Rhodopirellula bahusiensis: one gene and its partner. The protein of the gene in region 2 interacts with the protein of the main gene of each other region in a pairwise test. Links are inferred from orthologs where the notes say so. Each region holds a gene or a part of one and is shown on either strand. Other genes may lie near its edges.

Region 1 (2,951 bases), on a different replicon or contig from region 2:
ACTGCGAGGCTTGCCGATTGAGTTCCGAATAGTCAATCAGCGTTTCGAATCGAAGTGGTTCGCGTCCGAGAAAGATGTTTTCAGCAACACTCAAGTCCGGCACCAAGCTCAACTCTTGGTGGATCATCGCGATTCCGTGATCGTGAGCATGCCGCGGACCGGTGAATTGGACCGGCTCGCGATCCACCAACAATTCTCCTTCATCGGGCGGTTGAACTCCCGCCAAGATTTTCATCAGCGTCGACTTGCCCGCACCATTTTCGCCGAGCAGCGCGGTCAAACGTCCTGACCTCAAATTCAAGTCAACTCCATCCAAGGCTTTCACGCCCGGAAAAAGCTTGGAAATCTTCTTGGCTTCGAGAACCAAATCACCGGAGACAGTCATTTTGCCTCCACGAAGAATGGGACCACTCGCAGAGGATTCAGATCCGTGGCTTCATCGCTGACTTGCGCGCAACCGGAGAATTCGATTTCGGTGCCTGACGTGGCAATGTCTCGCAACGTTGGCAGCACATCCGCTTCGATCCGCCGATTCAATTCCGTTGAAATCGAATTGAAGTCTTGTGTGTTTTGGAATTCATTGACATCCAACAAACCCGTCCCGTCTCGGACCGTGTTGCCGAACAGAATACCCGATTCCAAAACCACCTCCGCTTCATCTGATTGATCAGTGATTGCAAGCCCGACAGAGTTCTTTTCGACCGAGACAACTCGCCCGACACCGGTGACAGTCAAAAAATACGATTGACTCAAACCCACCTGCCGGCCGCGTGCTTGACGGACTTTGCCGGGGTTGGCTTGTATTTCATTGACCAACTCCAACGCATCGACCGCGTTTGCTTTCGACGCCAGCAATTTGTCGTTCCAGAACTGATCGACGAACACGATCGGATCGAACTTCGCCGCCGATGCTTTCGCAGACGCCTCGTTCGCATCATCCAGGGAAACGACGCGAAATAGTGGGAACAGGTACAAGAGCACCAAGATTCCAATTGCGACTGCGAAGCGGGAGATCCATATTTTTTGACGGGAAATCACTCGGAACCTTCTTCGTCAAAGTCACCAAACTTTGATGCATTCCCTTGGTGAACCAACTCAACGGCAACCGGTACCTTTTGCAAAAGGTCGTGGTCTCCCTTGAGATATCGATCGGCGTACTCCGCCGCGGTTTTCGCCATCAGCTTTGGAAACTGCATCCCCGTTGCGGTGATCTTTCCTTCGTGAATCATGGCGACCACATCATCGGCACCGTCAAAACCAAAGATTTTGACTTGCTCTGCTTTGTTGGCGGCTAGCAACGCTTGATAGGCCCCCATCGCCATTGCGTCGTTCCCGCAAAAGACAGCCTTGATGTCTGGGTTCGCTTGCAAAATGGCTTCCATGACTTCCAGCGCCTTAGCGCGATCAAAGTCTGCACTTTGTTGGGCAACCATTTTCAGATCGGGATAGCGATCGACCACACTGTGGAAACCGTCGGAGCGATTCCTCGTGTTGTTGTCCCCCACCAAACCGAGCAATTCTGCATATTCGCCGGACTCACCGACCTCTTTGACGAAGTGCTGTCCAATCGCGACGCAACCGGAATAGTTGTCCGACAGAATTTGCGAAGCCGCAACGTCCGTCGCGTTGATTTCTCGGTCCATGCAAAAGACCGGAACGCCAGCCTCTTTCGCTCGACGCACATTCGCGACCGAACCGTCCGCGTCGGTTGGATTGAAAAGGACAGCGGAATAGCCCGAAGCGATCACGTTGTCGAAATGGGCCGTCTCTTTCGCGGGGTCGTTCTGCGAGTCAAACACCACCGCGTCATATCCCAACTCAATCGCACTGTCGCGGGCTGACTCAGCGAGCACAACAAACCACGGGTTGTTTAGCGTCGAGACAATCACCGCAACCCTCTTGGGAGCATCGGAGTCAGCCGAACCATCAGCGTTTTTCGTTTCATTGCGACATCCACCGATCAGCAGTGCGAACACGCACAATAAACATTTCGCGAATCGGTTGGGTTGCTTGCCTGGGCTCATCGATGAAGTCTCACTGGAAGGTTGATGGGAATGATTGCGGTGTCAAAACACAACGCCGGATTTCAGGATCACGTTCGCATAGGGCGTGCATTCTCCTGTGCGAACAACCGCCTCACTGTCCTCTGTTCGTTGCTTGAATTCGACATGAGAAACCTCGGTGATCTTCGGTGCCATGAGATGAGCTTCGAAGAGTTTCATCATCTGCTCAAACAACAATTGGTTGCGGTCATGCATCTCACTAGCAATCACGATCTCCTCCACCTTCAGCTCGCTCAAGATTGCATCCAACGTTCGCAGGAAGGTCGGATAGCCGTCCTCGATTGCTAAATCAATCCGCTTCACACCCGAAGGGATCGGCAAACCAGCATCGCAAAGCGTGATCGATGCAGTATGCCCGAGCCGGCTGATTTCATAGCACAGCTCGCTGTTGAGTAATCGGGTGCGTTTCATGAAGTTCGCGAAAGATGGAGTGGGTTTGAAAGGTGGAGATGATGCAACAAACGCATTGCAGCGATGCGAAACCACACGACGAATCTCGTCGCGAACTTCGCAAGAAAGCAACGACAAAGGTTTGATTCAGCCGGCGAGGATTCGCGAAGTGACCTCAGCTTTTGTGCGGAATCACTTCGATTTTACAGCATTCATCAAAGTCAGTGACCGTTCCAAACTTGTCGACGAGTTCGTCCAGACTGAAGCGATGCGTGATCAAGGATGCAAAGTCGTAACGATTTGATTGCTGATGCAAAATGTTCAGCACGGGCCGCCAATCGGTTCCGCAGTGGAACACGGAATGAATGTGCAAGTTCTTGGAACTGATATGGCGCATGACATCCAAAGCGACTGGCTTGCCGAGGTCGACCCAGTTGCCGACTTCGATGACTGTGCCGCCCTTTCGAACCATTCGAAGTGCTTCAATGAACGCTTCGG
Region 2 (4,140 bases):
GGGACCAAACATGGCTTCGCTGTAGGCTTTGTCGGAATCAAAATCCGTTTTGCGAATGACCCGAGTTTCGATGCCAGCGTCCTCGGCGATCTCGATTCCGCCCAATCCTTCTCGGCTGGCAATCACCAATCGGAAATCGATTGGCAAACCATGCTCGTCGCGATGGCGAATTAAATTGGCCAACGTCCGGCCGCCTCCGCTCAGGAAGACGGCTACTTTCAAGGTGCTTGGATCGCTCACGCTTCACTCACTTTGGCGACATACAGTTCGCCGCCCTCGATGGTGACTTGTTGAGCATTTTGCAGAGTGCCCATGGTCAATTCATCGGCCAATGTTTCGCCACAAATCATCTCGCGGTGTTCATCGATCGCAGATTGCAGTTCCGCATCCGACGTTTCGACGGCCACTCGGATTCGATCGGTGTATTGGCAATCGAGTTCTTTGCGTTGACTTTGGATTCCGCGAATCAAGTCCTTGGCCAATCCTTCGCGACGCAGTTCGGGAGTGACTTCGGTGTTGAGCACGACGACGCACCCCGAGCCTTGAGCGGCCGCCCATCCATCGCGAGCTTGCAAGCGAACTTCGATGTCTTCGCCGTCGAGCTTCAACGGACCGGAAGGAAGCTCCAGTTCGACGTAGCCAGCGGTTTGAAGCTGCGTCAGCAATTGATTTCCATCCGCTTCGCCCAACATTTTTTTGACGACGGGAATGTTCTTGCCAACTTTAGGACCAAGCCGTTTGAAGTTGGGCACGATGGTGTACTGAACGTAGTCGCCACCATCAGTCGTGTAGTCGACCGCTTTGACATTCAATTCTTCGCGAACCAAAGCGTCGTGACTTTGCAGCCAATCAATCGCGGAATCGTCGGTCAAGATGACTTCGACCTTGGACAGTGGCAGGCGAACTTTCAGCTTCGCATCCGCGCGAGCCGAACGCCCCATCGATGCGATCTCGCGAAGCAATCGCATGGAATCGGATAGCTTTTGATCGACTCGGGAGGCATCTGGTTTGGGGAAATCGCAGAGGTGAACGCTCTTCAGCGATTTGTCACCGAATGGTGCGGTCAATTCTTTCCACAAAGTGTCGGCCAGGAACGGAACGAAGGGAGCAATGACCTTGGTCAGTTCCAACATCACTTCGTACAGCGTCCAGTACGCATCGTGCTTGTCTGGTGAATCCGATTCAGGTGCCCAGAATCGATCACGACTGCGCCGGACGTACCAGTTGCTCAGGCCATCCAACAAGTTGGTGATCGCTTGGCACGCGTTGTAGTTGTCGAACGCGTCCATGCGGTCGATGACCGTCGCCAGCGTGCGATGCAATTCGGAGTGAATCCAACGATCGATCTCGCTTCGTTCACTGATTGGACGATAGGTCGGTGCCAAGGCCAGCGATTCTGGTGTCACTTGGTTATCCACACCCGTCGCGGTTGTCGGATCAAACCCATCGATCTCGGCGTAGATGGAGAAGAAGCTGTACGTGTTCCAAAGTCGCAGCAAGAACTCGGGGATCGAATCGCGGATCGCTTGATCGGCGTAGATGATCGAATTCCAAGGGGCTTGGTTGGCGAAGAAGTACCAACGCATCGCGTCAGCACCGTACTTGTCAAAAATCTCCGAGGGGCTTCGGTAGTTCCGAAGACTCTTGGACATCTTGCCGGTCTTTTTTGTGAACTTGCCATCGGCCTGATCTGCCTCGGCTTCTGACAGCAATACCGTTTTGGGTTGGCCTTCTTTGCCAGCGGATTCGTACCACTGCGACAGCATCAATCCCAGCACGATGCAGTTACGGAACGGATGCGGGTAGTCCGACTCACTGTCACGTGACGGAGCGGATTCGCTCGCCTGAGTTCCTGCTTCGCGAATGGAGGCGCCTTCGCCGAACAACATCGTGCTGATCGCCAATTGGCTGTAGAACCAACCGCGAGTTTGGTCAATCGCTTCGCTGATGAAGTCCGCGGGGAATTGTTCTTGGAACTGAGCGTCGTTTTGATGCGGCCATCCCCACTGAGCAAACGGCATCGCACCGCTGTCGTACCAGCAGTCGATGACCTCGCTGACTCGTTGCATCCGGGCACCGGATTCGAATGGAGAATCGTAGGTGACCGCATCGATGTACGGTTTGTGCACGCGAAGATCGTCGGGCAGTTCAGGGTTGGCTGATTTCGCGTCGTCCCAAACCTGCGTGCCGTCGACACCAGGTTTGGCCAGCAACTCCTCGTAGCTTTCGATGGCTTCCATCCGGCCGGTGGATTGGCAGACCCAGATCGGCAGCGGCGTGCCCCAGTAACGTTCGCGTGACAGCGCCCAGTCAACGTTGCTTTCCAGGAAGTTCCCAAATCGTCCGTCGCGGATGTGCTCGGGTTGCCATCCGATCTTGCTGTTGTTCTTCAACATCAAGTCACGGAACTTGGTCGTTCGGATGAACCAGCTTTCTCGCGGGTACTGGATCAAAGGATCGTCATCGGCTCGCCAGCAGAACGGGTAATCGTGCAGGTATTGTTCCAGGTGCAGCAGACGTCCGGACTCGCGAAGCGTTCGCGTTAGAGCCTTGTCGGCTTCCTTCACCCACACCCCTTTCATCGAAGCGAATTCGTCAGTGAACTTGCCGTCGGGACCGACCGCACAAAGCAGTTCGGGGCGTTGGCCGTCGACGAATCGAGTTCGCTCGGTGACCAAAACTTCGTGATCGATTTCACCAAACGCGGGTGCCAGGTGAACCAAGCCACTGCCCGAATCGGTGGTCACAAAGTCAGCGGCAACGACACGCCAGTAAAGCGATTCTTGTTCGCCGGTGACCAACTCGCCCGACGGATCGCTCAGCCGGGAATGGTAATCATCAAACGGAGGTTGGTAACGTTGGCCGACCAGTGACTCACCCGAGATGGTTTCGACGACGGTCAATTCACGTTTCAATTTGCCCGCGAGCGACTCGACCAAGGCGGCGGCCAGGACCAACTCTTGACCGGTTTCGGAATCTTTGACCACGGCGTAGTCCAGTTCGGGCTTCACCGCCGCGTACATGTTGCTGGGCAACGTCCACGGGGTCGTGGTCCAGACGACCAAGGATCGTTCGGGTTGATCAACCAGCGGGAACAGAACGTAGACGCTCGGATCAGCGACTTCGCGGTAGCCTTGGCCGACTTCGCCAGCGGAAAGTGCCGTGCCGCCTTGAGCCCACCACCACACGATTTTGTGGCCTTGGTAGAGCAGTCCGCGGGCAAACAAGTTTTTCAGTGACCACCAGACACTCTCAACATAGGATTGGTGATAGGTCACATAGGCTTCTTCCAGGTTGACCCAGAAACCCAGTCGTCGGGTCAGCGTTTGCCATTCCTGCATGTAACGCCAAACGCTGGATTGGCATTTTTGGATGAACGGTTCGACACCGTATGCTTCGATCTCTTCCTTGCTGTGGATGCCGAGTTCTTTGCCGACTTCGACTTCGACGGGCAATCCGTGCGTGTCCCAGCCCGCTTTGCGTTCGCAGCGGTAACCACGCATGGTTTTGTAGCGAGGGAAAACGTCTTTGATCGCACGCGTCAGGCAGTGGCCCGGGTGGGGCATCCCATTGGCCGTTGGCGGGCCTTCGTAGAAGACGAAGGTGGGAGCGTTGGCGCGGCGGGCGAGCGATTGCTCGTAGATCGAATGCTGGTCCCAAAACGCCAGCACTTGTTCTTCGAGAGTCGGAAAATGGGGGCTCGCGGCGGGGGCACGAAAAGCGGCGGTCGAATTCGCGGACACGGGATAACCGAACGAATGAGATGGGAATGTCAAAGCAACACATAGTTTTATGCGTTGAAGGACATTTCCCCCACCCCCGACCAAGGCAGGCTGCTTCCTAGGCGACAGCGGTCGCGTTGGAGCTCGCGGCGGCCCGTTTCGCGGCGACCATTTCCTGGTATTTCAGACGCAGGACGTTCAACCAATACATGAGGTACAAATTGGCGACGAAGGAAACCAGCAGCAATGCGTTGAATAGAGTCTGCGTGGCCACTTTTTCGCGGTCCGGCCGACTGCCGTTGTCCATCGGTGGCCCGGTGGTCGCATCCAGGTTATCGGCGGAACTGGAGCCCTGATTTCGGGGCGGTGCGCCCGCGTTGGACCCTCCAGTCGGAGGTGCTCCCGTGGGCGCGTTGTT

What was found. Proteins that work in one complex are often made in the same cells at the same time.
Region 1: the proteins of ileS (region 2) and CEE69_RS24420 interact in binary tests that used the Escherichia coli proteins (3 or more experiments, as listed by UniProt). The link is inferred for Rhodopirellula bahusiensis from one-to-one orthologs.

What each region holds. Positions count from the first base shown.
Region 1 is NZ_NIZW01000023.1:54,688-57,638, reverse strand. The notes cover bases 30-2,909. They hold CEE69_RS24420 (D-ribose ABC transporter substrate-binding protein), read right to left. Parts: upstream 2,025-2,909; coding sequence 1,035-2,024; downstream 30-1,034. Other genes in these bases: CEE69_RS24410 (zinc-dependent alcohol dehydrogenase), read right to left, coding at 2,629-2,909; rbsD (D-ribose pyranase), read right to left, coding at 2,067-2,474; CEE69_RS24425 (DUF2291 family protein), read right to left, coding at 382-981; CEE69_RS24430 (sugar ABC transporter ATP-binding protein), read right to left, coding at 30-385. Outside these bases: more of CEE69_RS24430, read right to left, coding at 1-29; more of CEE69_RS24410, read right to left, coding at 2,910-2,951. UniProt on the Escherichia coli protein: Part of the ABC transporter complex RbsABC involved in ribose import. Binds ribose. Also serves as the primary chemoreceptor for chemotaxis.
Region 2 is NZ_NIZW01000004.1:183,820-187,959, reverse strand. What follows is about bases 37-4,105. They hold ileS (isoleucine--tRNA ligase), read right to left. Parts: upstream 3,744-4,105; coding sequence 237-3,743; downstream 37-236. Other genes in these bases: CEE69_RS07410 (mu-protocadherin), read right to left, coding at 3,841-4,105; purN (phosphoribosylglycinamide formyltransferase), read right to left, coding at 37-240. Also shown: more of purN, read right to left, coding at 1-36; more of CEE69_RS07410, read right to left, coding at 4,106-4,140. UniProt on the Escherichia coli protein: Catalyzes the attachment of isoleucine to tRNA(Ile). As IleRS can inadvertently accommodate and process structurally similar amino acids such as valine, to avoid such errors it has two additional distinct tRNA(Ile)-dependent editing activities.